4 regions of the Empedobacter sp. R132-2 genome follow, and region 4 is predicted to be linked to each of the others. Evidence: riboswitches for the same ligand, from Rfam matches in the RefSeq annotation. Region 4 holds a riboswitch; each other region holds the start of a gene.
What was found. Region 4 has a riboswitch for S-adenosylmethionine ahead of HXZ69_RS10625 (hypothetical protein). Riboswitches for the same ligand answer to the same signal wherever they lie in the genome.
Positions count from the first base shown of each region.

Region 1: it holds a riboswitch for S-adenosylmethionine, as region 4 does, so the genes downstream of both, HXZ69_RS04375 (TonB-dependent receptor plug domain-containing protein) here and HXZ69_RS10625 (hypothetical protein) in region 4, are expected to answer to the same signal.
Region 2: it holds a riboswitch for S-adenosylmethionine, as region 4 does, so the genes downstream of both, HXZ69_RS12645 (hypothetical protein) here and HXZ69_RS10625 (hypothetical protein) in region 4, are expected to answer to the same signal.
Region 3: it holds a riboswitch for S-adenosylmethionine, as region 4 does, so the genes downstream of both, HXZ69_RS14135 (hypothetical protein) here and HXZ69_RS10625 (hypothetical protein) in region 4, are expected to answer to the same signal.

Region 1 is NZ_JACAGG010000004.1:134,634-142,992, reverse strand. Features, by position in the region: gene HXZ69_RS04395 (nitroreductase family protein) at 1-550, opposite strand, end outside; gene HXZ69_RS04390 (DUF2189 domain-containing protein) at 624-1,385, shown strand; gene HXZ69_RS04385 (aminodeoxychorismate synthase component I) at 1,401-2,360, shown strand; gene HXZ69_RS04380 (aminotransferase class IV) at 2,344-2,943, shown strand; SAM riboswitch class I at 3,002-3,105, shown strand; gene HXZ69_RS04375 (TonB-dependent receptor plug domain-containing protein) at 3,159-5,546, shown strand; gene HXZ69_RS04370 (APC family permease) at 5,616-6,902, shown strand; gene HXZ69_RS04365 (flavohemoglobin expression-modulating QEGLA motif protein) at 6,941-8,359, opposite strand, start outside.
Region 2 is NZ_JACAGG010000033.1:15,700-24,058, forward strand. Features, by position in the region: gene HXZ69_RS12635 (ABC transporter permease) at 1-954, shown strand, start outside; gene HXZ69_RS12640 (ABC-F family ATP-binding cassette domain-containing protein) at 989-2,878, shown strand; SAM-I-IV-variant riboswitch at 2,947-3,046, shown strand; gene HXZ69_RS12645 (hypothetical protein) at 3,090-3,335, shown strand; gene HXZ69_RS12650 (helix-turn-helix domain-containing protein) at 3,393-4,880, opposite strand; gene aceB (malate synthase A) at 4,998-6,584, shown strand; gene aceA (isocitrate lyase) at 6,662-7,939, shown strand; gene HXZ69_RS12665 (hypothetical protein) at 8,135-8,359, opposite strand, start outside.
Region 3 is NZ_JACAGG010000045.1:7,118-15,476, reverse strand. Features, by position in the region: gene HXZ69_RS14145 (hypothetical protein) at 1-191, shown strand, start outside; gene HXZ69_RS14140 (alpha/beta fold hydrolase) at 244-1,038, opposite strand; SAM-I-IV-variant riboswitch at 1,615-1,709, shown strand; gene HXZ69_RS14135 (hypothetical protein) at 1,758-2,363, shown strand; gene HXZ69_RS14130 (PaaI family thioesterase) at 2,412-2,834, shown strand; gene HXZ69_RS15340 (VOC family protein) at 3,141-3,293, shown strand; gene HXZ69_RS14125 (AEC family transporter) at 3,700-4,614, shown strand; gene HXZ69_RS14120 (dienelactone hydrolase family protein) at 4,728-5,474, opposite strand; gene HXZ69_RS14115 (putative signal transducing protein) at 5,555-5,971, shown strand; gene HXZ69_RS14110 (beta-ketoacyl-ACP synthase III) at 6,030-7,028, opposite strand; gene HXZ69_RS14105 (helix-turn-helix domain-containing protein) at 7,205-8,098, opposite strand; gene HXZ69_RS14100 (2-hydroxyacid dehydrogenase) at 8,200-8,359, opposite strand, start outside.
Region 4 is NZ_JACAGG010000022.1:30,207-38,565, forward strand. Features, by position in the region: gene HXZ69_RS10600 (DUF3024 domain-containing protein) at 1-186, opposite strand, end outside; gene HXZ69_RS10605 (DUF6998 domain-containing protein) at 281-745, opposite strand; gene HXZ69_RS10610 (restriction endonuclease subunit S) at 783-2,006, opposite strand; gene HXZ69_RS10615 (type I restriction-modification system subunit M) at 1,996-3,555, opposite strand; gene HXZ69_RS10620 (hypothetical protein) at 3,779-4,186, shown strand; gene HXZ69_RS10625 (hypothetical protein) at 4,232-4,471, opposite strand; SAM-I-IV-variant riboswitch at 4,521-4,615, opposite strand; gene HXZ69_RS10630 (LexA family protein) at 4,660-5,118, opposite strand; gene HXZ69_RS10635 (Y-family DNA polymerase) at 5,119-6,387, opposite strand; gene HXZ69_RS10640 (GIY-YIG nuclease family protein) at 6,478-7,284, shown strand; gene HXZ69_RS10645 (SOS response-associated peptidase) at 7,273-7,857, opposite strand; gene HXZ69_RS10650 (hypothetical protein) at 7,925-8,203, shown strand.

The DNA.
Region 1 (8,359 bases), on a different contig from region 4:
TATTTTCGATTGGTTGACGAACAGCTTCTGGAGAATCTCCTTCAATTTTTCCCATATAGAAAACACCAACACATTTTTCGCCTTCTTCCATAGTTGTAAACTCATCAACATTGGCGATAATGTTTGCTGGAGAAGACCAATATGCACCAATCTTTAGCGCACTTGCCATTAACCACATATTCTGAACAGCCATAGAAGTTGCAGCTAATTCTTCCCATTCAGGATTTTTTTCTGTGTTGATAAAATTGATTAATACAATTTTATTCGACTTATCACATTTCTCAATTAATGCATTTATTTTTCTGTCGCTCAATTGATCTGTTGGCGTTCCTTGCACATAAACACGCTTTACGTATTCGCGGAAACGGTCTTTTGCAGGTCCTTCTAAAACAACAAAACGCCAAGGTTCTGTTTTTTTATGAGATGGCGCCCAATTTGCTGCCTCAAAAATTTGATTCAATTCTTCGCGCGTAATTTCTTCTTGATTGTATTGCGGAGGAAATATAGAGCGTCTATTTTTTATGATTGATAATAAATCGTTTGCATTCATGTTGTAACAATTATTAATTTTTATTCTACTAATCAAGCAAATTTACATTAATTTCAATTAAACCAACGTTAAGATGAAAACATTAGATTACAACAAAATTGAGTATTACAAAAACAATAAATTCCAATTTGATATCGGAAAATATTTCAATCAATCATTAGAACTTTTCCAAAATAATTGGCAGCCATTTGTTATTTATGCTCTTGTTGCAGCTATTGTTTATATGTTTACTTCCTTCACTATAATCGGATTGCTTTTTGTGATGTATCCACTTATAATGGGATTTATGATTGGAGCAGAACGTGCCGAAAACAAAATGTCATTAGAACTAGGTGACTTTTTTGGAGGTTTCAAAAATATAGGAAGCTATTTCCTTTTAACACTTATCGTAATGGGAGTTGCAATAGTTGTAATGTTACCATACATTATTTTTTCTTTTTTACCACTTATGTTTAATGATCCCGAAAATGTAAACTCAGCATTAATGATTGGTTCATCGCTTTTTGGTATGTTATACATCTTAGTGGCGACAGTATTTTTATTGTTCTTACAAGCGTGTATTTATCTGGCTCCGTATCTTATTCATTATGGAAATATGAGCGCTATTGACGCAATGAAAACTTCTTATGCAATCGTAAAAAAGAATTTTTGGTGGATGATTCTAATAGCTATTGTTGTTAGTCTGGTTGCTTCAATAGGAGCTATTGCTTGTTATGTGGGTGTGTTAGCAACTTATCCAATTGGCTATATGATGGTTTATTTTATGTTAAAAGATATGATTTTGACAGATGATGAAAAAACAGAAATTGATCTACTTGGTACAAACCAAGAATAATATTAATTTTATCGAATGTTAGCAAAGCATTCGATTTTTACGAAAATGAATGAATTGGGAGCTGCAAAAGTTCCCTTTTTTTTTATGATCGATTTTTTGAAAGAAAATGGAGAAGTAATTCCGTTAAATGAATTACCTGATGAGATAAAATTTGAAGTAGATTCAACAAAAAAAGAATCTTTTCAGAAAGATTTTAAATTCAATAAATTCCCGATTTCCTTTGACGAATATTTGCCAAAATTCAATTATGTTCACGATAATATTTTGTTTGGAAATTCATATTTAACGAATTTAACGCTTCCAACAAAAATTGAAACTGATTTGTCTTTGAATGATATTTTTCAGTTTTCTGAAACAAAATATAAATTGAAATATAAAGACGAATTTGTTTGTTTTTCTCCCGAACGTTTTGTGAAAATTGAAGCTCAAAAAATCTTTTCAAATCCAATGAAAGGAACCATTGATGCCTCGATTCTAAATGCGAAGCAACTTATTTTGAATGATGAAAAAGAAGCTGCCGAACATGCTACAATTGTCGATTTAATTAGAAATGATTTGAGTCTTGTTTCAGAAAATGTTGAGGTAACAAATTATCGCTACATGGATGAGGTGAAGACAAATGATGCAACACTTTTGCAAGTGAGTTCTGAGATAAAAGGTGATTTGAACGATGATTATTACCAAAACTTAGGAACGATTTTCGATCAACTTTTACCTGCAGGTTCTATTTGCGGTGCTCCCAAAAAGAAAACCGTCGAAATTATTTTAGAAGCAGAAAAGTATCATCGTAATTTTTATACAGGAGTTTTTGGTGTTTTTGATGGAAAAAATCTTGATAGTGCTGTGATGATTCGTTTTATTGAAAATAATCAAGGCGAATTGTTTTTCAAGAGTGGAGGAGGAATAACGGCAAAAAGCAAAGCGAAAGCAGAATACGAAGAATTAATTCAGAAAGTATATGTTCCAATTTATTGAATCGATTTGTTGTGTGAATAAACAACTTCGAAATTTAGAATTTCATCAAGCGAGATTTGATCGAACAAGAAATGATAATTTTACTGAAATCAATCCGATTTTATTGAACGAAATTATTAAGTTTCCAACAGATTTAACGGATGAAAAATATAAAGTTAGAATTGTTTATGATCGAGAAATTCAATCGGTAGAATTTCAACCGTATCAAATCAAACCAATTGAAAGTATTCAACTTTTTGAGATCGAAAATAAAATTGATTATTCCTACAAATATTTAGATCGTTGGTTTTTTGATGAGTATTTAAAAGAATCAAAAACAGATGATTTGGTCTTGGTGAAATCAAATTATATTACCGATTGTATTTATTCGAATATTGTTTTTTTTGACGGTTCTCAATGGATCACGCCGCGAAGTTTTTTGTTGAAAGGAACAATGAGAGAAGCTTTGTTGCAATCAGGCGAAATCATTCAGAAAAATATAAAGGTTTCAGATCTAGTTAACTTCAAATCATTCAAACGAATCAATGCAATGATGAATTTGGACGAAAGTCAAGAGTTAGATATTTCATTGTTAATTCAATAACTCTATAAAAATGATAGAGTATTATTTGCATTTTCATTTTTTAACATTACCTTTGCATAACTTATCAAGAAAGGTGGAGGGATTGGCCCTGTGAAACCTTAGCAACCAGATGACTTATAATCTAAGGTGCTAAATCCAACCTATTAGAGGGAAAGATGAGTAAAAGTATTTCACTTTTATCTGTTGGTTTCTTGAAAGTTTTATGAAAATTAAAAATGAAAAGAAACAAATTTTTACTTGCTTCATTCGCATTTATTTGCGCATCTACACTTTTCGCTCAAGAAGTTGAAAAGGAGGAAACAAATCTTAACGAAGTTATTTTAATCGGTGGTCGTACATCAGAAAGAACGGTGGTTAATTCGTCAGTTCCTGTCGATATTATCGATGTTGAGAAATTGAAAACGTCTTCTCCTCAATTGAGTGTAAATGATATTTTGAATGTGGTTATTCCTTCTTTTAATTCGGTTCGTCAATCATCTGCCGATGGAACGGAGCATATCGATCCTGTGACGTTGCGCGGAATGGGACCAGATCAGGTTTTGGTTTTGATTAATGGAAAACGTCGTCACACAACTTCGTTGGTGAATTACCAAAATACGGTAGGGAATGGTTCTGTAGGAACAGATTTAGGTGCAATTCCGATTTCGGCGATCGATAAAATTGAAGTTTTACGTGATGGTGCGGCTGCGCAATATGGCTCTGATGCGATTGCGGGAGTTGTAAATATTGTTTTGAAATCTAAACCAGGAGGTGACGCGTCTTTGACGTATGGTCAGACTTCTCGAAATGATGGTGAAACGTATAATTTTAACGGAAGTTATGGAACGAAATTAGGACAATCAGGTTCAATTGTTTTTTCGGCGGTTGTAAGTGAGCGCAAGAAAACGAATCGTTCAAAAGATCATAATTTAGATATTTTTGGAGATAATTTCGCCTACGATTTTGCAGATGATCCAGATGCAGCAAGAGCTGCGGATGATGCTAAAATTGCTGCTTTAGGACTTTCGAGAAAAGATTTTAGATTTCAAATTGGAGATGCGGCAATCAAAAATCAACAATTTTTTGTAAATGCTGAAACGGCGATTAATGATCGATTAGATTTTTATTCATTTGGAGGCGTTTCATTACGCCAAGGAAATGGATTCGGTTTTAGAAGATTGCCAAGCGAATTGTCTGAAGATGCGTTAAAAATTTATCCAAATGGTTTTCAAGCAACGTTAAAATCTAATGTAAATGATTATTCAAATTCGACAGGATTACGTTATTCATATGATGGATGGAAAGTTGACTTGAGTAATACTTTTGGTTTAAATTCATTCAAATATGATTTAGAAAATTCAATTAATCAATCATTAGGTTTAAATTCTCCAACCGATTTTTATGCAGGGAAACATCAATTTTTACAAAATACAGTCAATTTAGATTTTTCGAAACGAATCAATCAAAATGTTAGCTTAGCGTTTGGAGGAGAATATCGTTTTGAACAATATAAAATCGAAGCAGGAGATGAAGCTTCTTACACAGGTTCTGGATCTGAATCTTTTGTAGGATTTTCTCCATTAAATGCTGTAAAAGGTGATCGTCATTCAGTTGCGGCTTATGTAGATGGAGAATTGAAATTTGGAGATTTTACGGCTGATTTGGCTGGACGTTTCGAAAATTACTCAGATTTTGGAAGTACAATCAACGGAAAATTAGCGATGCGATATGAATACGCAAAAGGATATTCGGTTCGTGGAGCAATTTCAACAGGATTTAGAGCGCCTTCTTTACAACAAAAATACTTTAGTAATTCATATACTGATTTATTCTTGAATGATAATGGAGATCAAGTTTTGGTTACAAAAGGAATTATCCAAAATGAGTCTGAATTGTCGAGAGAAATTGGTTTGGATAAATTGAAAGAAGAAAAATCAATCAATGCAAGTTTAGGTTTAACATTTCGTCCGACTTCAAAATTATTCATCACATTGGATGGATATTTTATAAAAGTTGATGACCGAATTGTCTTAACTTCTGATATCACAGATCCTGCTTTAGAAAAATATAATGTAGCGACAGCGCGTATTTTTACGAATGCAATTGATACAGAAACCAAAGGTTTGGATTTAGTGATTTCCTATGATACACGTTTAGGTCGAGGAAAATTGAATGCAAGTTTATCAGGAAATATCAATGAAACAAAGATTGTCGGTTATCATTTTCCAACAGCTTTAACAATTCCAACGGAAGAATTTTTTGGCTCTGATCAAGTCAATATTATCGAATCATTAAGTCCAAAAACAAAAGTAACTTTAGGATTGAATTATGCAATTTCTGGATTCAATTTTATGGTGCGTAACACGTATTTCGGAAAAGTGACAAAAGATGGATATCCTTGGGGAAGTATCCAAGAACACACGGGAAAAGTGGTGACGGATGCTTCGATTGGTTATGATATTACAAAGAATTTCAACTTTACAATTGGTGCAAATAATTTGTTTGATGTTTTCCCAGACAAGCAAGTTTACGAGAATTCTTATTATGGAGTTTTTCCGTATGCGCCAGTGCAAATGGGGATGACAGGAGCGTATTATTTTGCGCGTGCAAGTTTTAAATTTTAATCAATAATAAAATATTCTAAGTGTCAATTTTAATGTAAATTCAAACATTCAATTGGCACTTTTTTGTGTATGGCACATTCAAAAATTGGTTGGAAAACCGCAGCAGCATTAGTGATTTCGAATATGATCGGAACAGGTGTTTTTACCAGTTTGGGTTATCAAATTTCTGATCTAAAAAATACAACTTCTATCTTATTATTGTGGGCAATAGGAGGATTGTTAGCGTTGATTGGCGCATTTATTTATTCGGAGTTAGCTTCAAAATTTAAACAATCAGGAGGAGATTATATTTACTTATCTCGCACATTTCATCCTGTTTTTGGTTATTTATCAAGTTGGATTTCTTTATTCGTTGGTTTCTCAGCGCCGATTTCTTTAGCGGCTTTGGCAATGGGAAAATACTTGAATGTTTTCGGGTTTGATTTAGGAAAAGAATTTGCAATAGCCATGATTTTGATTGTTGCCGTTTTTCAATCATTCAGTCTAAATTTGAGTAGTAAATTTCAGAATATTTTTACTATTCTAAAAGTTGTATTTATTGTTGTTTTAATTGTTTTAGGTTTTTATTTTGCTCCAGCAGTTGAGCCAAATGCGGTAGTTTTTGATTCGACTTGGAAAAATGAATTGTTACTTCCTGCATTTGCGACGTCTTTGGTTTATGTTACTTTTGCTTATACAGGTTGGAATTCGGCTTCATACATCGTAGAAGAAATTGAGCAACCAAAACAAAACTTACCAAAAGCACTATTTATAGGCGTTATTTTTGTCACGATTTCTTATGTTTTGCTAAATTATGTTTTCTTGAAACATGCATCAGCAGGAACTTTGGCTGGACAAGAAAATGTTGCAAATATTTCGTTCGGTAATCTGCTTGGAAATAATGTAAAATGGGTGAGTTGCTTTATTGCTTTACAATTAATTGCGACGATTAGCGGTTATTTGTGGATTGGTTCTCGTTTGACGCAAGCCACAGCGCGCGAAAATAAATTGTGGAATTTTATGGCGAAAGAGAACAAAAATAGAATTCCAGTTCGTGCAATTTGGGTGCATACAGCAATTAGTATTTTGCTAATTTTTTCAGGAGATTTTGAAGTGATTTTTACCTATACATCGTTTGTTTTACAAATATTAGCAACATTAGCAGTTTGTACAGCTTTCTTTATCAAACAAGATCAATTAACTATTATCAAAAGTAAATTCTTTTATGTCTTACCTGCTATATTTTTAGCATTTAGTTTATATATCTGTTATTTCGTTTTGATGCAAAAACCAAAAGAAAGTTTATTTGGTTTAGGTATTATTGCATTAGGAATTGTATTATTCTATTTTGATAAAAGAATTGAGAAAGAGAATTAATCACAAAACCCACTCAAATTTGAGTGGGTTTTTATTTTTTAATCTTTTATTCCGTTAAAAATATATTGTAAAATAGGGTTGATTTCTGGATTTTCAAGATGTTTTTTGAAAATTTTGGTATGATATTTTGGTTTATTAATCATTTTACGTTCAACTAATTCGTCAATTGTATCAATGTATTCAACTGAAGTTTTTCCAATCAATAAATTATCCAAAGAACGTCCTTGATCGACATAATTCAAAATTGTTTTCAAACCTTTCAAGTAAAGTGCATCTTTTGTAAAACCACCACCACGATAAACGCGAGTTGTCAGATAAAATGCATCTTCTGGTTGCATTTTGTATTCTTCCATCAAGGTCATAAATGTTTCGTTGAATGATTTTCCATTTGTCAACATATGAACTGCCATAACGCGTAAACCAAGTTCTCTTAGTCGGCTATGATTAATAGAATCAGAATAATATTCACTTAAAATCGCTAAACCTTCTTGCGTTAATGTATTTACAGGTAAACCAATACTAAAGATTTTTAATGGTTGATCCAACGCATTCATGGTTGTCACCATGTGAACTCCAATTTCGTGCTCAATTAAACCATTTGTAAAACGTTTGTCAAACTTAACGCCACGTTTAATCACAACTTTTCTCTTGCTATTGATTACAAGTGCTTTTGATGCGATATCATCCGAAACTTCGATGTCAAATTTGAAACCATAATCATTCGTAGCATTTCTAAAAAGATTAACCACTTCTTCCTCTGTATAATTTCCTTGTTTATCCATTCTAAATTCAGGACAATAAAGGATAAAGTTCGCGTTTTCGATATCTTTTTTGGATGGTTCGCCAAAGTAACGCAACGAATTGTATAAAAATTTATCCGTACCAAGATTGGCTAATAAATCGACCTTATCAAAATAAGCGTTAATCGTGTTAACATACATATTTTGAATACTAATATCATTGATTTTTTCGACTTTAATATTCGATAATTTTCGTTTAAATTCGAATGGATCAATGTTAAGCGGATTGTATTTAAATTGTGGTTCGTATGTATATTTTGAAGCTAAAAATTTCTTCTTTTCAAATTCTAAATTGATCGGATTGATAACACTTAACAATTCAAAATTCTGAACCAATTGGCACAATTGTTTATCAATTTTAACCAAGTCAGATTCTAATTCATTGTGCAAAATATTTACTTGCTTAGAACCTACTTTGTACGTTGTTTCCGTTTTTACAAACTCATAAGCGTGGTTAAGAATCGCTGATTTAAAACCTTCTTTAATTTGGTTAATAATTTCTGGAAAAGATTCTCCTGTTAATTCATCACAATAAATTTTTGAAACTTCTGTCGCTAAAACCAACGTATTTTTGAATCGATTTGTAACAAATTCTAACAAATAACCGCGTCCATAAAATACATCGTTAATCGCTGAATAATTGTGAATATTTTCTAA
Region 2 (8,359 bases), on a different contig from region 4:
GCTGAAGTTTTACCTTCAACGTTTGATTCTAAGAATAAAGCTTTAGCAATCGGAGCTGAAGTTGTGGTTGTTATTCCTCGAAACTTTCAATCTGATGTACAACAAAAAAAATTACCCGAAATCGCTTATTTTGTAGATGCTTCAAACACGTTAACTTCTAATACAGCGGCAATCGCAATTACGACAGTTTTAACAACAATGAAAGCCGGAATTTCGATAGAAACAGCTCGGAAACAAGGCGTTCCTGAATATATTGCAACACAAAGCTACGAACCATTCAAATCAACGATGATTCGTCAAAATATCAGAAGTGGAAACTACTTATATTTTATGCTTCCAGGTGTTTTATTAACCGTATTACAACAGGTTTTATTATTAGGTTTAGCACTTTCATTTGCTTCAGAATTTGAGAATAGGACATTTAATGAATTGATCTTAAAATCATCCAATCCTTTTACCATTTTATTCGTCAAAACTTTCCCTTATTTATTTATGTCAGTATTTATATATATGCTGTATTACTGGTTCGGAATGTTTTATGACATGAAATTAGAGACCGAATTTTGGCCATTCTTCACTTCTTCTCTTGCATTTATTTTAGCCGTTTGTTTTTTAGGATTTTTAGTCAGCATTCTCCTTCCAAGCCAATTAAAAGCAACCGAAGTTTTGATGGTTGTTGCAACACCAAGTTTTATTTTAAGTGGATTTACATGGCCTTTAAGTCAAATGCCAAAATGGATTCAAGCAATTGCAGATTGCATTCCATTAACACATTATTTGAAAATATTCCGAATACTTTTCATCGAAAAAGGCGATCCTGCGTTAATTCAACCACATTTAAATAATCTAATTGTAATAGGAAGTATTTGCTTTATCTTATCTTTGGCTATTCTAATCGTTAAAATAAGAAAAGCTAAACAATCGATGAAACAAATCGGAACAGAAAAGATTTAGCATCTTTTTTTAACTACAAAACAGATAATAAACCATGAATTTTCTTACAGTTGAAAATCTAACCAAATCATATGGAATCCGAACTTTGTTTGAAGATGTAAATTTTCATGTGAATGAAGGAGACCAAATCGCATTCGTAGCAAAAAACGGAAGTGGGAAATCTACTTTACTTAAAATTTTAGCTGGATTAGAAACGGCTGATTCTGGCGAAGTTCGCCCAAATAAAGGTGTTAAAATTTTGATGTTAGATCAAAGTGATGACTTTGACGAAAATTTAAAAAGTGAAGAATATATTTTCAATCATTCGAATGAAGTTTTAGATATTGTTCGTCAATATGAAAACATGATCGAAAATGATCCAACAAATCCTGATTTAATTGATTTAATGGGAAAAATGGATGTTTTAGATGCATGGAAAGTTGAACCAACAATCAAGGAAATTTTATCAAAATTGAAGATTGATTTCTTGGAGCAAAAAATTGGAAAACTTTCTGGAGGTCAGCGAAAACGTATTTCTTTAGCAAAATTTTTGATTGATTTAAGTTTCGAAACTGGATATGTTCTTTTGATTTTGGATGAGCCTACCAACCATTTGGATATTGAAATGGTGGAATGGCTTGAATATTTCTTGAACAAAGAAAACAAAACATTGATTTTGGTTACGCACGATCGTTATTTCTTAGATGCAATTTGTACCAAAATTCTCGAAATGGAGGACAAAACATTGTATGTACATTCGGGAAATTACGAAACTTATATTACGAATAAAGCATTGCGTATCGAAAATCAAAATGCGACAATTGACAAAGCGAAAAACCTTTATCGTAAAGAGATTGAATGGATGCGTCGTCAACCACAAGCGCGTACAACAAAGTCTAAATCTCGTATTGATGCGTTTTATGATACTGAAAAAGTGGCTAAACATAAAATTGTCGATCAACAAGTAAAATTAGAAATGGTGATGACGCGTTTGGGTCAAAAAATCATCGAAATGGAACATGTTTCGAAAGCATTTGGTCAAAAGAAAATTTTAGATGATTTCTCTTATATATTCGCTCGTGGTGGAAAAATTGGTTTAGTCGGAAAAAATGGTGTTGGAAAAACCACTTTCTTAAAAATGTTAGAAGGAATCGAAACTATGGATTCTGGAACAATTGAACGTGGAGAAACCTTAAATATCGGACACTTTAAACAAGATGGAATAGAATTTAAAGGCGACGAACGTGTCATTGAGTTTGTGAAAGATATTGCAGATTTTTTCCCTCTTTCTAATGGAAAAGAAATGCGTGCAGAACAATTCTTAGAAATGTTTTTATTTACGCCAGAACAACAACATACATTCATCTCAAAGTTGAGTGGTGGAGAGAAAAAACGTCTGCAATTATTAGCAATTTTGTACAAAAATCCTAACTTTTTGATTCTTGATGAGCCAACAAACGATTTAGATTTACCTACTTTAACGGTTCTTGAAAGTTTCTTAGAAGAATATCAAGGTTGTTTATTAGTTGTTTCCCACGATAGATATTTTATGGATAAGGTGGTCGATGAATTGATGATTTTTGAAGGCGAAGGAAAAATTTCTCGTTATATGGGAACATATACAGAATATCACATCGAGAATAAAAACAAGCCTGTAACTGACGATAAAAAGATTGAAAAAGAAATCGTTATTCAGGAAAAAGTTGAATCGAAAGAGAAAGTTGTAGAGACAAAACCAAAAAAATTATCGTTTAAAGAACAACGAGAATTAGAAGAAATTAATAAATCTTTACCAATTCTTGAAGCCAAAAAAGAAGAATTAACGAATTTACTTTCCGACCCAAATTTAGGTTATGACAAAATCGCAACTATTGGAGAGGAACTTCAAAAAATTGTAAACGAATTAGAAGAAAAAGAATTTCGTTGGTTAGAATTAAGCGAATAAAAATATTGAAAAGGAACTTTTTTTGAGTTCCTTTTTTTGTTTTAAAAATTTATTCCTACATTTACTCTATCAATCATCAGGAGTTTCTGAAAAGTCAGAACACCAACCGAGCCAAAACCACGCTACGGTGGTATAGAATGAGGGCAAACGCCAAAATAAAAGGTTATTCTCCACTCTATCCTGTTGTTTTTATCATTAAAAAATTAAAACAATGGAAAATCTAAAAAATGAATTTGTCGTATTATTCCGTGAATTAACTGACAACGAATTAGTCGATCGCTTTAATCAAAATGTAGGAAACAGTTCTTGGAATTCTGCAAGAAGATGTTATGTCAAAACATTATTTGACGAATTACAATACCGTAATTTTGATAGCACAACCATAGAAAGAGGAAACACATTTTCGCTTCAACATTATGTAATATTAATTGAAAATAGATTAGAATATTTAGATTAAACATAAAAAAAGGAAAACTTGAAACAAGTTTTCCTTTTTATTTTATGGTAGACAATATTACTTACTCTGCTCTTTTATAAAATCATTAATCGTAACATTTAATCGTTTATTTCGGATATCTTTTTCAAAACGAATTGGTTCAGCAACACGTTCTGCACAATCTTTCATCCCACAATTTTCGCATGTAACCGCAACTTCTTTTACAGGAATTGATGGGTCATTCATAAATTTAATTTTACGTTGTGCTGATTTGTACAACACACCTATCGTTACGCTTCTTAAATAATTTGGATTGAATGGATCTTTCGTTGCTGAAGAAATTACATAATATTTTTGATTATTATTGAACGGATACAACGAAATTTGTGCAGAAATCTCATGATGATCATCTTGATGTTTTTCCAATTCTTTCAAAACATTTAACGAAACCCAACGACGACAATAATGCTCATCCGTTTCATTTGCTTGTGGCGATTGTTGTTGATTAAGGTGAAGTTCTTTCGTTAATTTATATGAATTTGAGCCAACTTTTGCTGACAAACGCAAGAAAAACAAATCACGAATATTAAAATGTTTGGGTAACAAATTTGTCATTCGTTGATAAACCGTCTCAGGAGATTCGGTATATTTTCCAAGAATTTCTTGAAATTTAGACAAATCATGATGCTCTATAGCAAACAAATTCTGCATATCCTTCAACAATTTTTCTTCTGGTAACAACAACGCTCCAGCAAAATAAGATGCATAAAAATTGTTTAACAATTGATCAAAATTATCGAAACTTGCCCACGAAAATGTATACAAACGCTCCTTCAAATCAAGGTAATTATAGCCTAATTCTTTCGCCAGAATAAATCGTTTTTGATCATTATCAGAATTGATATTGATATACAAAAGTTTTTTCTCTTTGATAAAAATAGAACGCAATTTCGCTAAATCCTTCCCTCCTAAAGAAGTGAAATCTTCATAAAGAATGGTATAATTATATTCCTCTTTCAGAATTTCTTCCATCGTTTCATTTTTTACAAAATCTTCAGATTCAATCAAATATTCTTGTAAAAAACTTTTTGCTGATTTTTCAATTTCAGGAAAATAATTATCATTTGCTTCCTGAAAAGACCTCAACGAAGCCAAGAAAAAACTTTCGCGCGTAAGATTGTAATTATTACCTATTTCAATCAACGTAGAAATAAATGCATTTACCTTCATTGGTGCGTTAGAAATGATCTCAATTAAATCTCTTTCTTCAATTCCGAAGAGTTCCAAAGGAATTTCTTGTAATAAATTTGATTGTAAAATCTCAGCGACTGGTGCTAAATTTTTATCCAATTTTAATGAAACTATCTCATCGTAAGGAATTTCCAACGCTTCGGCAAGAGCAACAATTTTATCAGTTTTTGGATATTTTTTACCTTTTTCGATCTCATTCAAATACGATTTCGAAAGTCCAGTTAGCTTAGATAACTTAAACAATGACAAATCTTTAGCCGTTCTAACTTGTTTTAGTTTTAACCCAAAAATTAATTTAATGTATTCTTCTTGCATAATTTTTTCAAAAATATTTGGTAAATGTAAACGAATTTTTATAATTTAGCGAACGTTCGCTGAAAGTAAAATTCCGCTCGAATAACCAAAACCAAAATTACAACAAAAACACAAAAAATGGATACTATTACAAGTGAATTAAAATTATCGCAGAATAAGCTGGATAGTTATCCAGATGTTTTGACAACCGAAGCAGTTAAATTTTTAACAGCTTTACACAAAAATTTCAATGAAAGACGTTTAGAACTTTTGGCGAATCGACAAGAAAGACAAATCTTTTTTGATTTGGGTAATTTTCCAACTTTTTTGTCAGAAACAAAAGAAATCAGAAATGGGGATTGGACAGCAGCTCCTATTCCAGCTGATTTACAAGACAGACGCGTTGAAATAACTGGTCCAGTTGACCGTAAAATGGTAATTAACGCGTTAAATTCTGGCGCTAAAACATTTATGGCCGATTTTGAAGATAGCAATTCTCCAACGTGGGATAACAATCTTCAAGGACAACAAAATTTAAGAGATGCAGTAAATGGTACTATTTCATTGGAAAATAATGGAAAAAAGTATCAATTAAACGAAAAAACTGCTGTCTTGCTTGTAAGACCGAGAGGTTTACATTTGAATGAAAAGAATATCATAATAGATAAACAAGAAATATCAGGCTCACTATTTGACTTTGGTTTATATTTTTTCCATAATGCACACACGTTACTTTCCAAGCAAAGTGGGCCTTATTTCTATCTTCCTAAATTAGAACATCACCTAGAAGCACGCTGGTGGAACGATGTTTTTGTTTTCGCACAAAATTATTTAAACATTCCACAAGCTACGATTAAAGCTACAGTTTTGATCGAAACTATAACAGCTTCTTTTCAGTTAGATGAAATTATTTACGAATTAAAAGACCACATCGCAGGCCTTAACTGCGGTCGTTGGGATTATATATTTTCTTATATCAAAAAATTTAAGAAACACCCAAATTTTATTGTTCCAGATCGTTCACAAGTTACGATGACTTCGCCTTTTATGGCTGCATATTCGCAAGCAGTTATTCAACGTTGTCATAAACGAAACATACATGCAATTGGTGGAATGGCTGCTCAAATTCCGATTAAGAATGATGAAAAAGCCAATGAAATTGCCTTTGAAAAAGTGAAGAATGATAAACTTCGCGAAGTAAAAAATGGACACGATGGAACGTGGGTTGCGCATCCTGCTTTGGTAAAAGTCGCAAAAGATATTTTTGACGAATATATGCCACAAGCTAATCAAATTGACAATAAGCGAGAAGATGTTGTAACAACTGCCGAGGCTTTGTTAGAATTGCCAAAAGGAACAGTTACAGAACAAGGAATTAGAGACAATATTAATGTCGGAATTTTATACATCGAAAGTTGGTTATCTGGAAAAGGTGCCGCAGCTTTATATAACTTAATGGAAGACGCAGCAACAGCAGAAATCTCTCGTACGCAGGTTTGGCAATGGTTAAGCCAGTCGATTACGTTAGAAAACGGATGCGAATTTAATAGTGACAAATACAAAAAATTAAGAGCCGAAGAGGTTCAAAAAATAAAAGAATTAGTTGGTGAGGAAAACTATTTGAACGGAAGATTTGAAGAAGCTATTTCAATCTTTGACGAATTAGTTTTATCGCACAAGTTTACCGAATTTTTAACATTAGAAGCCTATAAGTATATTGATTAAGCCCTTATAACCAGACACACACAAAAAGAAATACACACACAACACACATTCATAAACAAAACACAAAAAACACAATTATGAGCAATCAAGAAAGAATTCAGAAGATTCGGCAGGATTGGGAAACTAATCCACGCTGGACAGACATTGTTCGTCCTTATTCAGCAGAAGATGTAATTCGATTAAGAGGTTCTTTGGACATCGATTACACTTTAGCAAGATTAGGTTCTAAGAAACTTTGGGAAGGCTTAAATTCGAAGGCATTTATGGCGGGTTTAGGCGCTTTGAATGGTAATCAAGCCATACAAGAAGTGCAAGCTGGTTTGGATGCAATTTATCTTTCGGGATGGCAAGTTGCTGCAGATGCAAATCTTTCGGCAGAAATGTACCCAGATCAATCATTGTATCCAGCCAATTCGGTTCCGATGGTGATAAAACGTATTAACAATGCGTTGCGTCGTCGCGATGAAATACAATCTGTAACAGGTCAAGGAAACATTGATTATATGGTACCAATTGTTGCCGATGCAGAAGCTGGATTTGGAGGAAACTTGAATGCTTATGAATTGATGAAACAAATGATAGAAGCTGGTGCTGCTGGCGTTCATTTCGAAGATCAATTATCATCAGCCAAAAAATGTGGTCATCTTGGTGGAAAAGTTTTAGTTCCGACACAAGAAGCGATTAACAAATTGGTTGCAGCGCGTTTAGCAGCAGATGTTTCCGGCGTTCCTACTCTATTGGTTGCCAGAACTGATGCAGAAGCTGCGAATTTGATTACTTCGGATATTGACGAAAGAGATCAACCTTTTATTATACAAGGAAGTAGAACTTCTGAAGGTTTTTACAATGTGAGAAATGGTTTGGAACAAGGAATTAATCGAGGTTTAAGCTATGCGCCTTATGCTGATTTAATTTGGATGGAAACATCTAATCCAGATCTTGGAATGGCAAGAGAATTTGCACAAGCAATTCGAGAAAAATATCCAAATCAGATGTTAGCTTATAATTGTTCACCTTCATTTAACTGGGCAAAACATTTAACAGAAGCTCAAATGGAAACATTTCGCGAAGATTTAGCTGAAATGGGATACAAATTCCAATTTATCACTTTAGCTGGTTTTCATGCGATGAATACCTCTATGTTCGAGTTATCACGTGCTTACAAAGCCAAAGGAATGGCGGGATATTCGGCATTACAAGAAAGAGAATTTGCGTTACAAGAAGAAGGTTTTGCAGCTGTAAAACACCAATCTTTTGTAGGAACACAATATTTCGATTACGTACAAAACACAGTGCAACAAGGCATTTCGTCTACTACGGCAATGGCCGAAAGTACGGAAGCCGCACAATTCTAATACATACTTTTCAATTAAAAAGGACGTACCGCAACTACGTCCTTTTTTTATTTTTGATTTTGACTTCTTTACGACATCCTTAAAAGATATATTTTTATTTATGGTCAGGCTAAATTCCGTTAAATTTAGCATTCAAAAAAACACCTCTATAATCTCCTCAAGGGGATATTGTTCACATATTTTCATTCAAAATTATCAATCAACTTTCATAATCTGAAACGACTTTCCATTCATTTCGAACGAATCTTTTTCCGATTTCCCAACTAAGATTCTAGCCAAAGGGGTTTGAGTTGATAGAACAAAAATCTTTTTATTCTCGAAAATAATTTCCCCAAAACTACACGCCATACAGAAATTTCCCATCGTAGTTTCAACATAACTACCTAAACCAATGGTTTTGTTCTCCACAATTTTTATTTT
Region 3 (8,359 bases), on a different contig from region 4:
ATAAGACTCTTATTGATAGTTATGATTCTGACAATTATGATTTAAAATATAATGAAATAGTTAATAAATTAAACAAATTTTATATAACTGCTTCTGGTAATCCAAGAAAATATATTGATAATACTATTGATTTATTTAAAGAATTATTAGACAAAGAAATTATAAATTTAGACAAGAAGACTATTTCTTAATATATTATATAAAATTCACTAAAAAAAAGCTCCCTTGCAGGAGCTTTAGTTTTTATGCAACGTTATTTATATATTCTTTTTCGAGGATACCATCTACTATTTTTTCAACCTTATCGATGTTTGCTTTTAGTAATTCGTTATCTTCTATTTGTTCTATTTCGTGGAACTGCACATGTTTGTTAAACTCTTGCAGTTTGGCGTAATAACGTTTTAATTCTGCTTTGTTGAACAAGTTTCCATTCTTTACATAAATCACATGTATTTTTGATTTGATGTATTGCGAAACTTGCAATATATCGCCTCTATTGCGTGATATATCTATCGAATAGAAAATAGATTTCAGGTATTCGCTTTTAGCTGTTGGCTCTTTTACTAACCAATCTGTTGTTTTAAGACTTGCTGCTATCGGAATAATATTCAGCACCTTATTCGGGAACAAACATGCCATTTCCCACGCTAATCCTCCGCCTAAGTCTGCACCAATAATGGCAAAAATCTCGTCTACTTCCAATTCAAATAACGTCAACCAAAACAACACCGCTACATCGCGTGCTGTAATGTGATCGCGTGGTATATAGTCGTACTTTATGGTTTGGGAAACGCCATTTCCAGGAATATCTATACAGATTACCGTATACTCATTAAGATCAATTGCTTTGTTTTTTCCCATGACCCCATCCCAATGATAGGTACAATCTGAATCTCCGTGTAAGGAATGGTTAATCAAAATGACTGGAGCTGTTCCTAATGGAAGTCCAAAAAGTTGAAATGTTACCGAAACATTGTTTAAGATTGTGTTGTCCTCTAAGGGCCAAACTGGGATCGTTAATTGTTGTAAACTTTGCATTGTTTTTAATTTTATATTGGTAATTGTTGTTTTTGTTCAAAAAAAATCCCCATCGAAACTCGACGGGGAAACCTAAAATATATTAAAAAATAAAATCTCTTTTTAGTATACATGACTTTCCCACGTCTGGATATTCCAAACCTGTTTGCGAATCGACATATATAAGCACGTAAACTTCATTTTTTAATTACTTTGTTACTCAAATGTATAAAATAATTTTCGGCAAACAATTAAATTTATCTTAATTATTTGTAAAATTTTCAAAATCTTGATTTTTAATAGCGAAGTCGTCACCCTAAACTCGTTTCATGGTCGCATCTAATTCAGAACATAAAATTTATAACCACATAGAGAGATAGGTTTAACAATGTTGATGAATAGAGATAAATTGGAAAATGAATAAATGAACTAGTATTACGATGTATCTATATGGTAGAATATAAAAAAACAAATCAAGCAATTATTCAAAACTTTATTATCGAAACAATATCCAATTTAGAATAAAATTCTAAGTGATCATTTTAAAATAAAATTATTAGAAAAGATTACTACATATTCAATTTTTTATGTAGTTTTACACCGTATTTCGAATCGTAGAAAACGATACCAACCGAGAGGAGTCTCCACGGTGGTAAAACAATACGGGAGTTCATCCAAAAACAACGAAAAATCCCCTATTATCGAAATACAATAATTGTTTTATTTTAACTATTTATTGTATGTCACAAAACATTTCTGAGCTTAATTTAGCTCCTATATCAGATGAAAAATTGGTCGATTTTATCAATCAACAATTGCCTATTAAAGTTCCTGCGCTAAAAGATCATATTATTGAAGAATTCAAGAAAAGAGGTTTGGATTATCGCCATCTATACAATGTAAAAACAGATGAATTGAATATCAAACTTCCGCTTAGTTTGATTGATGGTTGCTTGTTCGAGCGTAATATTCCCAAACCGCCTTTGGTAGGTAATTTCTACGCTGTTGTACATAGATTGAGAAACTTTTTGCAACATAGCAAAGAATTGAACGGAAAACGCCTTAAAACGTTTCATTATATCTTCGATCAACTTTATTTACCTTATGAATTGATTGATATTATTTCGGAAGATGATGTCAAAAATCTAACTGAAGATGATGTATTTATTACCTTCAAAAACTCGAAACAACATTTCCCGAACAATAAGATTATCAATAAAATTCCGAAAAATAATTTATTGATTACTGTTGACAAAGGGAATTATTACCGCGGTTTGGATAAAGTAATTTTGTCACATCAAAATACGATTATCAAAGAAGAAAACTTGAATAACGTAACTGCATAACTGAAATTGCTTTCGACAAATCTCTATATTTGTTGAAAGCAATTTTATATGACGCCAGAAAAAAGAGAATTAGTAGAGGTAAGTTTTAATCGTTCAGAAACCTTAAAATTTTATAACGCATCACTTATCGAATGCGAAACGGACTATGTTTCGATTAAGATTCCAAAACAAGAAATGATGACACGTAAGCACGGAATGTTTAATGGTGCTATGATTGCTTCTTTGGTTGATGTTTCATCTGGTTATGCTGCTGTTTCTCACTATGACGACGATTGTTATGTGGTAACAGTTGAGTTAAAGGTGAATTATTTACGACCTGCTTTGGGTGATTATTTACTATCAAAAGCCTATGTGATAAAAGGCGGAAAAAAGATAAGCACCATACGCACAGAGATTTTTGTGGTTGACGAAACGACGAACAAAGAAACGCATGTGGCTACTTCTTTGGTGACTATGATGAGAATAAAATAAAGATATAATTTGTCTCAACTTTTGAATAAATGACCACATAGAGACATAGAAATAGATGTTTATTTTGATATAGAAATCAGTAGTATAATTCTACCTTTTTTATATGAAAAAACCGTCATTTCGAGTGAAATTCTGTAAGAATTTTGTGTCAAGAAAAAGGTTTTTTGAAAGAAAAGAATAATAACTAATTGAAGGAAATAATTTACTTATAGCGCAATTAATTAAATCAATTCGTCTTGATGTTTTCTTCTGTTTAGTTGGTTTACTTTTATAAAAAATCGCAGAATGAAAATATAAGAATTACAATTGTTTACAAATGATTTAGAAAAAACGAAATCATTTTATACAACTATTCTAGCTTTTGAGTTAATTGAAGAAACCGATAATCAGTTTAGTTTACAAGTTGGTTGGACAAGATTAACTTTTGTAAAACGAATGAAGAATATATTTAGCTTATGAGAACTAAGCAGAATTTGATCAACATTCTATTTTTGGAATTTCTGAAATTGGTTTACCTACAACTTATATTGAAGCAACTAATCATATATTATAATAGAAAACAACATCTAAATTCTGAAAAGGAGATTTTGATACTTTTGGTACTAATGGCTCAGATGAAGGGAAAATATTATTACTAAATTATTTTATTAAAACAACTTAGTTTCCTACAACTGATACAATAATTCCTGCTCCATTTACAGCTATTTTGGAAAATGAAAATCATTATTCAAAAGTAATTTTAGATAATAATAAATTAAATATATCTAATCTTGCCATTTTATAAAAAATAAGCATTGAATAAAAAGTGATATCTTTAGGGTAAAAAAAAATGGGATTGTAACTTTGCATTCTAAATATCTAAAAAATGGTAAATTTTATATTAATCGCAGTCTGCATAATCGCCGGAATGGTGTTTAAAGCAACAAAATCTATACATCCTGATGCACATAAAGGGATCAATACATGGATTTTATATTTAGCTTTACCAGCAGTCTCGTTTAAGTATTTACCAAAAGTAGAATGGTCGCAAGAAATGCTATTCCCTATCTTTTCGACTGTCATTATTGCCGTTGGAAGTTTATTTTACATGAAATTCTACAGCAAAGCAAAAGGCTATTCGGAGCGTTCGAGAAGAACATTGGAATTGGCAAGCGGCTATAGCAATACCTCTTTTATTGGTTTCCCTTTGATCTCAGCATTTTATGGAGAAAAATATTTAAGTATTGCGATTATTTGTGATCAAACCATGTTTTTGTGCTTATCAACCATCGGAATAGTTTCTGCATTAAAAGGAGGAAGTAATGGATCTGGAGCAATAGATTCTAAATTTATCTTGAAACGATTATTTACTTTCCCTCCATTTTTGGGTTGTATTAGTGCATTGATTTTATCTCAATTTATCGACTTATCTCCTGCCGAACCATTCTTCGATAAATTAGCTGCAACTGTAGGTCCGTTGGCTTTATTTTCAGTTGGACTGCAATTAAAGTTTAATGGTTGGAGAAAATTATGGTCACAAATTTCGATGTCTATGGTTTACAAATTAATGATAGCGCCTGCAGTTGTAATGCTTTTAGCCATCGTAATTGGGATAAAAGGTGATGTGGCTAAAATCTCTATTTTTGAAGCTGCAATGCCTACATTAGTAACATCGAGTATTATTGCGGAACAATTTAAACTCAACACCAAACTAACCAATTTGATTATTGGAATCAGTATTATTATAGGCTTTTTTACAGCTGCTTTTTGGTATGAAATGATACAGTTGTTTATTCAGTAGATTTCTTATTATGTTTTTTTTAAAATTGTATCGAGAATTAAGATGAATTTTATCTTCTAAAACCTTATTCTCGATACAAAATTCTAAAAATAATTTCACTCGAATTAATGGTTTTATTTCAATACTTCTTTTAAAAACAATAATGTATGTTGCCACGCTCTATCTGCCATTACTTTATTGTAATCTGGTGATTCTGGATTGGTAAATGTATGTTTTGAATTTGCGTAAGTAATCATTTGCCAATCTGTTTTTCCTTCGTTCATTTCAAGTACCAAATTCGAAATATCTTCAGGTTTTACAGATTCGTCATCAGCTGGATGTTCTACTAAAACTTTTGTTTTAAGAGGGATATTTTTTCGAGCCAAATCTTTTGCTAATCCACCATGAATAGAAACAACGCCAACAATAGGTAATTGCGCACGAGCAGCTTCTAATGCGCCTGTTCCTCCAAAACAATAACCAATTACAGCAATTTTGCTTGGATCTGCACCAGCTTTGATTAACTCTTTCAACGCCAAATCAATTCGTTTTTGATAAGCTGCAAAATCAGACTTGTATTTTCCTGCTATTTTAGCCGCTTCCGCATTATCTTTCGGATTGCTTCCTTCTCCATAAATATCTGCAACAAACGCAATATAACCTTCTTTTGCTAAATCTATTGCAGCTTGTTTTGCTTCGTTATCAGCTCCTTTCCAAGCAGGTAAAATCAAAACTCCTGGACTTTTCTTTGTTGTATTATCGGTTACTAAACCATTCAATTTTTGTAAGCCATCTTTGTAAGCAACTTGTTTTAGGTTTTGCGCATGTGTCGTATTCATCATCAATACAATTAAAAATAAACATTGAATTACATTTTTCATCTACTAAAAAATTTAAAACATTAAGATAAAAAGAACTAATTTTATATCGGATATTGAATTGAATTTTTAACACAATTAGTATGGAACTTATTACATTAAAAACATTTGAAAGCCCTATTGAAGCACATATTTTACGTTCAAAATTAGAGAGTGAACAAATTGATGCTTTTGTTATTGATGAACATTCGGTTGGGATGAATCAGTTTTTGTCGAATGCCATTGGTGGCGTGAAAGTAAAAATTAAGAAAGAAGATACTGATCGTGCTATGAAAGTTTTAGAAGAAATTGATACTTCAAATTATACCAATGATTTGGATGAAATTCTTGTTTGCCCTAAGTGTGAAAGTAATGAGTATTACAGCAATTACAAGTCAATGAAAGGTGGAAAAGGTTTACTTTCTTTATTATCTTCTATCATATTTTGGGTTTACCCAATTTACTACAAAAACGTGTTCAAATGCAAGAAGTGTGGTGAAGAATTTAATAGTTTACAATAAAAAAAGAACGACAATTTCTTGCCGTTCTTTATGAACAAAAATATATGATTTTTATTGATTAAATTGTCCAACGCAATAAGCTTGCTCCCCAAGAGAAACCTGCTCCAAAGGCTGTCAACATCAATAAATCTCCTTTCTTTAATTTTGATGCATTTTCCCAAATACATAACGGAATTGTCGCTGCAATTGTGTTTCCGTAATTCTCAATATTGATTAAAGTTTTACCTTCTTCAATATTAATTTCATTACCAACAGCGTCAATAATTCGTTTATTCGCTTGATGCGGAACCAACCAATTTACATCTTCTACAGAAAAATCATTGCGTTTCAAAACATTGACACACGTATCACTCATTGATTGAATTGCATTTTTGAATACAATTTTTCCATCTTGTCTAATGTAACGCTTCTCATCAACCAACAACTGTGAACTCGCTGGATACAAAGAACCACCTCCTTCTATATTCAAGAATTCTTTTCCAGTTCCATTACTCTGTAACAAAGCATCCAAAATTCCTTCTTCATTTGTAGGCTCTAACCAAACTACTCCAGCTCCATCTCCAAACAAAATATTTGTCGAACGATCTTTGATGTCTACATACGCACTAATTTTATCAGCACCAATGACCAAAACATTTTTGTAACGTTTGCTTTCAACCAATGAAGCACCCATGTCCAACGCGTATAAAAATCCAGAACAAGCTGCATTCATATCAAATGCCCAAACATTCTCTATTCCTAACTTTTCGCACACAATATTCGCAGTAGCAGGCATCAACATATCTGGTGTAGAAGTCGCAACAATCAACGCATCAACATCTTTGATGTCTTTTTTGTATGTATCAATTAAATTCTGAATTGCACTAACCGCCATATCAGAAGTCGCTAAACCTTCCTCTAAAATACGACGTTCTTTAATTCCCGTTCTTTTTACAATCCATTCATCAGAAGTGTCTGTAATCTTTTCTAAATCGAAATTAGTTCGTTTATTCTCTGGCACATAACCACCGATTGCTGAAATATGTGCAAATATTTTTTTTGTAAAATCTACCACCATAAAATTCTTTTCATTCAAATTTCATGTATCGATTATCTACTAAAAGACGCATCAATTAAAATTTGAGCAACAAAGGTCTATCCATTTTAACAAATTAGTTAGCAAAATAAACGTAATAATATGTCAGAAAGACGTTTTTAGAAAGTTTTCACATTTACATTGATTTACATCAATTATTAATTAGAAGCTATGAAAGTTCTTGGAGAAACACCGGCATAATTTTTGAAAAATTTACTAAAAACTGAGGTATCTATAAAATTTAATTCTGTCACAACATCAGAAACACTATTTTTTGGGTTCTTTAGCAAGACTTTTGCCTCTAATACAATGGCTTCAGCAATGATTTGTTTGGGTGATTTATTAAAGACTTCGACAATAATTTTAGTCAAATGTTTACGACTAATAAACATTTCATCTGCATAAAATTGTACATTACGCTGACGACGAAAATGAGTTGAAACTAAATACAAAAACTGCTTAGCCAATTCCTCCTTTCTGACTTCTTTCGTTGTACTTTTTGCCGTTACAGCTTGGTTGTAGTAATTTCCCATCTCATACATCAACACTGAAAAGTGATGTAAAACCAAATCTTTTGCAAAGATATTTTCATTCTTGATGGTATATTTACTAATCTTATTCAGATTGTAGCGCATATCACGTACAATCTTTTTATCTAAAGAAATGATTTTAGGATATTTGGACGATAAAAATTCTACTAAATTATTGGATTTCACGTGAAAACCAGCTTCAATAATCAGATCTGAATCAATGAAGATTGCTTGAACAGCAAAATCAGCCGAATGCTCTATAATCTCGAACAACTGACCTGGAAGAACCACAATAATATCGTCACGTTTGATTAATGTTGGTTCTAAATTCACCGTGATTTCACATGTTCCTGCTGTGATTAAAATCAACCCAAGCGACGTAAACTTATAAGGTTTTCGTTTTACAAAATAATAATTGTTCTCAGGACCTACGTCAAAGATTGCTAACCGACGATCAGTTGCTTCTTCTTTGTAAGTTCTTAAAATATTATCAATTGAATAAAGTTGAATATAATCACTCATTTTTAGCTTTTATTTTTTCAAATACAATGTTAAAAGATTTTTTTGACAAGTAAAAACATAAATGCGTCTTTTTAACAAAATCTTACGTCATTTTGGTATATCTAATAACCTCTTTCTAATGAAACTTCATTCAATAAAGCTTCGTTATTTTTCATTCTGTTATAGTTATCTGCAACTTGTTTTAGAGCAGTTGTTGCATTTGTAACACTCGCAATATGAGGTGTTACATAAATATTTTCATTCGTCCAAAAAGGGTGATTT
Region 4 (8,359 bases):
TGCAAAATCGGACTGAATTAACTCATTCGGATTATTCCAAAATGGACGAATCGTATATAAAATGGCAGTATTCTTTTCCCAAGAATACCCAAAATCTAATTGTTTGCGTATCTCGTGATCTTCTGGTCGTAAGCCTTCTACAAATTGTTTAATATATGCTTCGCTAATACTAATTTCTTTTCCCATTTGTGTTGATTTTTATAGTAGTTTAGTTTTTCTTTACCCCTCCAACGTTGCCAAGCGACTTAACAACAACGATTGAAGTTGTGTGAGTTTTTGATTATGCTATTCTATTTATTCTATCAATATTAAAGTCCGATAAATTTAACTCCTTCAATTTATTTAAAGATAATCGATAAGGATACTTCCTTTCAGTTGGTAAGTGAGACAACAAATGTTTATAAATTATATCACCACGTCCATTAAAGATTTCTTCAAAAGTCCCATCCTTATTTATATTAATGGCAATAAAGTAGTCAGGCATTTTTGTTAAGTCCTTTGGAAAATAGAAATAGTTGTTGAATGAAGATTTAATTTGAACTTCCTTAGTTGAGTCACTGGTAAGAAAACCATCATATACCGCTTTATTATCTTTATGTAGGGTAATACCATAATATTCTGCGGCTAAAACTTCACCGATATCACCTACAAGCTTACCATCTAAAGTAAATTTCTTGTTATGATGGCTATATTTTTGTTGTAACTTTTCTATGGCTATAAAAAATTGCTCTAATTCATCTTTCATAAGTTTTAATAAATTTTAAGTAGTTTATTATTCATAATTACCCCTCCAACGTTGCTAAGCGACTTAACAACAGCGATTGAAGTTGAGTCAGTTTTTGGTTTTCACTGATGTGAATATTTATTATATCTCTTAATTTTGAAATTGTGTTTTCAAATAATCCTGTGATAAATTCATTTGGAATTAATAATTCAAATTGTTCAATTTGTTTACTACTTATATGAGGAATAGAAGTTCCTGTATGAACTTGTGAGCAATAATATTCAAAGTTCAAATTAATTAATGTTTGATAAATAAAATTTTGAATATGTGAATCACTTCTTAAGCATGCTACTCGCTGCGCTAAAATCATAGGCAATTCATGCTCGCCTATTAAAGACCAATTTTTACCAACTTTAGAACCGTCCATTCCAATTACAATATCATTAGTTTTTAAGAAACATCTCTCAATTCTTGGATTCATTTCTCCATCATAATATTTCAATGTATCCCATCTTAATGCTCTTTCAGTAACATTTTCTCCTCTTAAAACTTTAATACCATTTTCAAAAGAATAAAAATCGCTATCGAATGCAAACCCATTTAAAACATTACAAATATCTTTTAAGGTTCCAACCTCCCAACCCTCAGGGATTTCCTTTTCTAATTCTTGGTTGTACACCATTGCACCGCCAGAAGATTTATAAGGTTGTCCTTCTTCGTTCGGGAACTCAAAATCGACAAACCATTGTTTGTATAAGGTTTGAGCGGTGGCTTCCAACTTCTCACAGATTCGTTCGTTGACTTTTATTTTGTTTGCTACCGCTTGGTATTGGGCTACAATTTCGCGTTGTTTTTCGATGGATGGAATGGGTAATTCTACATCATTCATCTCATCCATATCAAAGAATTCATGGGCACTACCATGAGATTTAAATCGTGCATATCGGTCAAATTCTGGGCGTTTAAACCACATCAATAAATAATCTGGATTTAAAACATTTTCATCTTTAACCTCAAAAATTCGATATGAAGGAGATACAATACAACTTTCTCCTTTTCTTAATGCAATTGATATTTTATCTCCATTACGAGTAGTAGCTCTGTTAAAGACAAATTGGTTATGATGAGCCACGCGATATTTTGACAAATCTACTCCTATTGTGTTTGTCTTAGCTTTCTGAAAATATTTATTGTTACTTACTCCTTGTAATAAATCGTATTTATTTCCCTCATTGAATTCAACCTTTTCAATGATATAATCACCAAGTCGTTTATAATTCATAACCTAATGATTTAAATACGTTTACTACATCATTCTTTAAAGTTTGTTCTTGTTCAAATAAAGATGATAGTTCTGTTTTAATTTCATTCATTTTTTCATCAAAATTGAAATTCTCTTCAATGTTTTTGAAGTCAATGAATTTACTAGGAACTAAAGAATAATCTTTCTTACGAATTTCATCTATATGAACACTTTTACAGAACTCTTCAATATTTTGATAGGTTGATTCAAAATCCTTTTGTTGCCAATCATGATAGGTTTGTGAAATTTTAGAAATTGTAACTTCATCAAATTCGATAAATTTCTTTTCAAAAGGAACTCCCTCTCTTCTTAAATCAAAGAATAAGACTTCATTTCTTCTATCTCTATAATGTTTTGTAACATCATTTAACTCAACAGTACGTTCTAATTTGTTTCTATTGATAATCCACATAGAAACACTAATATCGGTAGAATAAAACATACTTCCTGGCAAAATCAGAATTGCTTCTACCAAGTCGTTTTCTATAATTTGTTTACGGATTTTGTATTCTTCACCACCACCCGAAAGAGCGCCATTCGCTAAGATAAAACCAGCTACACCGTTTTGGGAAAGTTTAGAAATCATGTTCAAAATCCACGCATAGTTGGCATTGGATTTTGGAGGAACTTCGTAACCTGTCCAACGTGGATCATCCGTTAATTCGTTTTCAGCGCGCCAATCTTTTAAGTTGAACGGCGGATTCGCCATGATGTAATCGGCTTTCAGTTCTTTGTGCTGATCGTCACTAAATGTATCGGCCGCTTTGTTTCCTAAATTGGCAGAAATCCCACGAATGGCTAAGTTCATTTTAGCCAGTTTAAATGTGGTATTCGTTAACTCTTGTCCGTAGATGGAAATGTCTTTTTTGTTTCCTTGGTGTTTCTCAATAAACTTCAACGATTGCACAAACATACCACCCGAACCACAAGAAGGGTCATAGATTTTTCCCTTGTACGGTTCAATCATTTCAGCAATCAAGTTTACAATCGACTTCGGCGTATAGAATTCACCTTTTCCTTTTCCTTCGGCAATAGCAAATTTGCTTAAGAAATATTCGTACACACGTCCCACGATATCTTGGGCTTCATCACGAAGCGTATCGATGTTGTTGATGGTATCCAATAAAGCCGAAAACTTAGATTGATCCAATCCCAATCTTGAGAAATAATTATCTGGCAACGCACCTTCCAATGATTTGTTGGTACGTTCTATGGTTTTAAGTGCAGTATCAACTTTTAAGGTAATGTCTTCTTGTTTGGCATTTTCGATGATGTACGTCCAACGTGATTCTTCTGGAAGATAGAATACGTTTTCAGCCTGATAAAATTCGGGTATTTCTAAGAAGGCTTCTTTACCTTCTGCAATCAATTCTTCTCTGCGTTTGATGAATTTATCACTTGCAAATTTCAAGAAGATTAAACTCAATACCACGTGTTTATATTCTGACGGTTCTATCGAACCACGTAATTTATTTGCTGCATCCCAAAGGATTTCTTCTGTACTTTTGGTTTGTACTTTTTTAGCCATAATTGTTTATCAATTCTTTGTTGTAAATATACAAATACAATAACTGCAAATAAAGTCTTATTAAGGGATAAAACTTTACGTAAAACCATATTTGTACTTTTTTTTCAAATATAATGAAGTATAGCGACAAAATAAGACGCTATGATAATAAACAACGAATAAAAAGGTAGAATAGGATAGAAGCTTTTGAAATAAAAAAGTATATTTATCAAAACTTAAATTGATGTGTCAAGTTTATTCTGATGTCACGTTTTGTACCTGTTCTGATTTTGAAATCGATCAAGTTCAATCATTAAAAAATTACTGGGTTTTGTATCGTTTCAATGAAGCGTTAGACCTTGTAATTGTCGGCGAAATAATGTTAGATGATATGTTGAAAAATTATAATCCAAATAATTTGGTTGAACTTGTACTAAAAAAACTAAATAACAATACGCTGTTTGATAAATCAATTGATTTTGAAGACAAAGATCGGTTACACGTTTCGATTGAATTGAATCAAGTAAACCTAAACTATGGGTTCGAATATGAAGCTAATAGTTGGTCAGAAATTGAATATGATTATTTTACTTGGGCGAATAGTTACGAAGAAAAAAATGGAGGAGAGGTAAAGCTTTACGAATTGTTATAAATTTATAAAATGAGCCGATTATTTATGCTAATCGGCTCATGTTTTTTAATAGTGTAATTTTTTTTCCTTTAGTAAAACCTTTTTCGCGAAAGAAATTGTATTTTCATTTTTAATGATTGAATAGTCAATTTCTCTTGATTCGAATTGATTAGTTAGTGCTTTTAGAAAGTGAGCTCGTGCAGCTACCCATCCAGTATTACCCACCTCTTTATTGAAGGAGTTAATTACTTCTTGATCTGAAAGTGAAATCAAGTTTTTTTCAAATTTTTCAGTTAAATTTTCCATTGTTTTGATACTTTAATTTATTAAACAGTATCAATCATTAAGAATTTAGAGAGTGACAATTTTTTGACTGAACAGCCCTCATCGCTTTACCACCGTGGTTTGTTAAACTCGGTTGGTGTACTTAATGTACTCTTGATGATTGAATCTTTTATAAAAGTATTAATTATGATTTAATATTCAAAATTAATTTAATTCCTCTTATGCCTCACCAAATCAGTTACAACTCCCAAAATAATGACAACATCTTCATCTTGTAATTGAATACAATTTTTGTATTTCGGATTAAGAGAAATCAATTGTTTGTTGATGGCATCATAACGTTTGAAAGTATATTCGGAATTGTTGACCGATACTACAATATCATCATGATGTCTGGGTTCGATATCAGATCGAATGATAAGTAAATCACCTTTCAGATATTCAGGATACATACTTTCGCCACCCACACGATTAAGATAAGTTGCTTCGGGATGATTCAGTAAAATTTCATCTAAACTAATATTATTTTGTACAAAATCAGCAGCAGGAGAGGGGAAACCTGCTGAAACATCACCAAAAAATTGAACAAATCGTTTTTCACCATCTGTTTTGATAGGGATATTGATTAACTCTTCTGAGAATTTGGGAACTTGAATAAAATGTACCATTTAATAAACATTTAAAATATCTGTAAATCTTGTTGTGTAGCAAGGTGATAAACGTTCTTGCTTCATTTTCCATTTTCTACGAACATCTTGCGAAGCTAATTTTAGCATATGATCGCCATAATTCGCATTTAATTTATCCATCACACTCATCAACGCTTTATGTTTTGGAGATTCTGTATGAAATAAATTCATCTGTGCTTGATTATCGGGCGTAATTGCGGAAACAATAACGCCTGCTTTTTTATAATCAGGAACTTTGCCTTCAGCAGGAACCAATTTATCCAATAAAAATAAAGCAGATTTGGACAAAACGATACTCGAATTCGAATCAAAATCTAAGGTTGTACTTAATGAGTTTGAAACAAATGATTGCTTTTCATCAAAACGATTGGTCATCACAAAAACAGTAATAATGTTGCATTTAGATTGTTCTTTTCTAAGCTTTTCGGCACAAGAAACAGCAAAAGTAGAAACACGCTCTTTCAGATTTTCATAATCATTGATTGTTTTCTCAAAACTACGAGTGGTCGCAATTGATTTTTTGCGTTGAACTTCATCTAATTTTAAAACGCTTTCGCCTAATAATTCTTTTTTCAAACGCAATTCGACGATGGAGAAATTACGTTTGATGTATTCATCTTCAAGCAAGGTGAAATCATATGCATTACGACATCCGATATAAGATAAACGTTTAGCTAAACGTCGCCCAATTCCCCAGATATCCTCACATTTTAACCATTTTAAGGCTTTGTTTATTTTCTCTTTCGAATCAATCATATAAACGCCGTTATGATGTTTCGGAAATTTCTTCGCAATTCGATTTGCTACTTTAGCTAAAGCCTTTGTAGGAGCAATACCAATACAAACTGGAATTTTGGTAATGGTATATATTTTTTGTTTAATTTCTTGGGCGTACTTTACCAAATCATAGTTATCAAAGCCTTTGAAAAGAAGAAAAGATTCATCAATCGAATAAATTTCTATATCAGGACAATAGGATTTTAAAATCATCATCACGCGATTACTCATATCCGCATATAAGGGATAATTGGATGAGAATACATTAATTTTATTTAATCTAAAATTATTCTCGTATTCAAAAGCAGGAGCACCCATTGGAATGCCTAAATCTTTTGCTTCATTAGAACGTGCAATTACACAACCATCATTGTTAGAAAGTACCACAACTGGCTTTCCATTTAGGGTTGGATTAAAAACTCGTTCGCACGAAGCATAAAAATTATTGCAGTCAACTAAAGCATACATCATGTTACAAAGTTGAGCAAATAAAGCGCTACAAGGTGTCGCGGAAAAGTGTTAAAAAATAATAATTAGAAATTGATTCAGTAAATTTGTGCCATGGTACTGAATGATAGATTGAAAATGTTGGTTGACCAAGTTCCAAAAAATATTTGTGGCGTGTATTATTTATACAACGACAAGCAAGATATTATCTACATTGGAAAAAGTATTGACATTAGAAAACGATTGATTCAGCACTTCAAATCACTTGACAAAAAAGAAATCAAACTACAGTATTTTACGCATTCCATTCAATTTGAAAATACAGGAAATGAATTAATTGCTTTGTTGAGAGAATCTGAACTAATTAAGCAAAATCTACCACTATTTAATCGAGCTCAACGAAAAATTAAGTTTTTCTATGCTTTGAACAAAGAAATAAATTCGGATGGTTATCATGCATTAATTGTGAAGAAAATTGATAACTCTGGGAACGAAATTATCTCATTTACATCGTTAAATGAAGCAAAAGATTATTTATTTTACATTACAGATAAATATAAGCTTTGTCAAAAAATAAATGGTTTATATAAAACCAAATCAAGTTGTTTTCAATATAGTTTAGAAGAATGTAACGGAGCTTGTATAAATAGGGAAGATGTGAAACTTTACAACAAAAGAGTTCGTCAATTTTTGAAAACAATACATTTACCCAAAAAGGACTTTTTATTTGAATTGGTTGGAAGAACTGAAAATGAAAAAGGTATTGTATTAATTGAAAAAGGAGTTTACAAAGGATTTGGCTATTGCGATCATTTAATTGAGAATCTAGACGAAATGAAATCATTTATTGAACAAAAACAAGATAATAAGGATGTCCGAAAAATCTTATTTCGACATATAAAATCCGAATTATCCAAATAAACTCACTTGACCATCTTCACGCTGGTAGCTGAAATCAGTAAACGGAACAATTGGTTTACAATCTAACCAATTCATTAAGTTTTCATCATCATTTAAAACTACAGGCATACGATGTTTTGTATTGTGGATATAATCCATAATGCCGACAGCTTCAGTCGTAACAATCGTAAACGTATCATCAGAATATAATCCTGCTAAACACATCAAATTATTGTTGATTCCGATATCATATTTGATTTTGTCTTTGCCTTCGTGTCGCCACTCATAAAAGCCATCAACCAATATCACACAACGATTGGTGTAAGCATCTCGAAAAGATGGTTTTTCATCTATAGTTTCAATGCGTGCGTTTAAGGTGTTATTCGAATTAAAATCATTTCCAGCCCAATGCGGAATTAAACCCCATTCCAACAAATGAATATAATCTTGTTGATTGGTAATCACAGGTAATTTCGGATGATCAAAACCTTTGAAATGAGGATTTGGCGCAAATGTAACTTCAGGTTTGAATTTCAACCTTGATTTCTTTTCAATCTGTTCTTTTGTTTTGGTCACTTTTACATGAAAACACATAGCATCAACTTTGGAATAAAGATAATGATTACGACTATAAGAACAATTAAAAATTGAATTAATTAAAATGATTGTAGAAGAATTAAAACGAATTTTTTATAAACTTACGGTTTCACGTAAATCAGATTGTAACGCTCTATGTAGTTTTGTTGTATCAAGAAAATTAATTGCGATGGGAATATTTGATTTTTTAAAAAAGAAAGAATTTGATAAAATTTCTGAACTCGAAAAAAAGATTATTAGTTTAGAAAATAGTAATTCTGAATTGAACTCTAATCTAACTAGATATAACGGAATAATAGATGTAGAATACTATATAAAAACAGAAAAAGAAAATCAACTATAGAATCAATTGAAATGATTGAAGAAGAATTTCCAACGAGTTTGATGTAATTCGTGCATTTTAAACAAACTCACCAATTATGATGAATATCTAAAAAATTATAGGATAAGAGCTTTTTAAGCATTTTTGATATAAATCTTAGTTTTATTCATTCTTGAT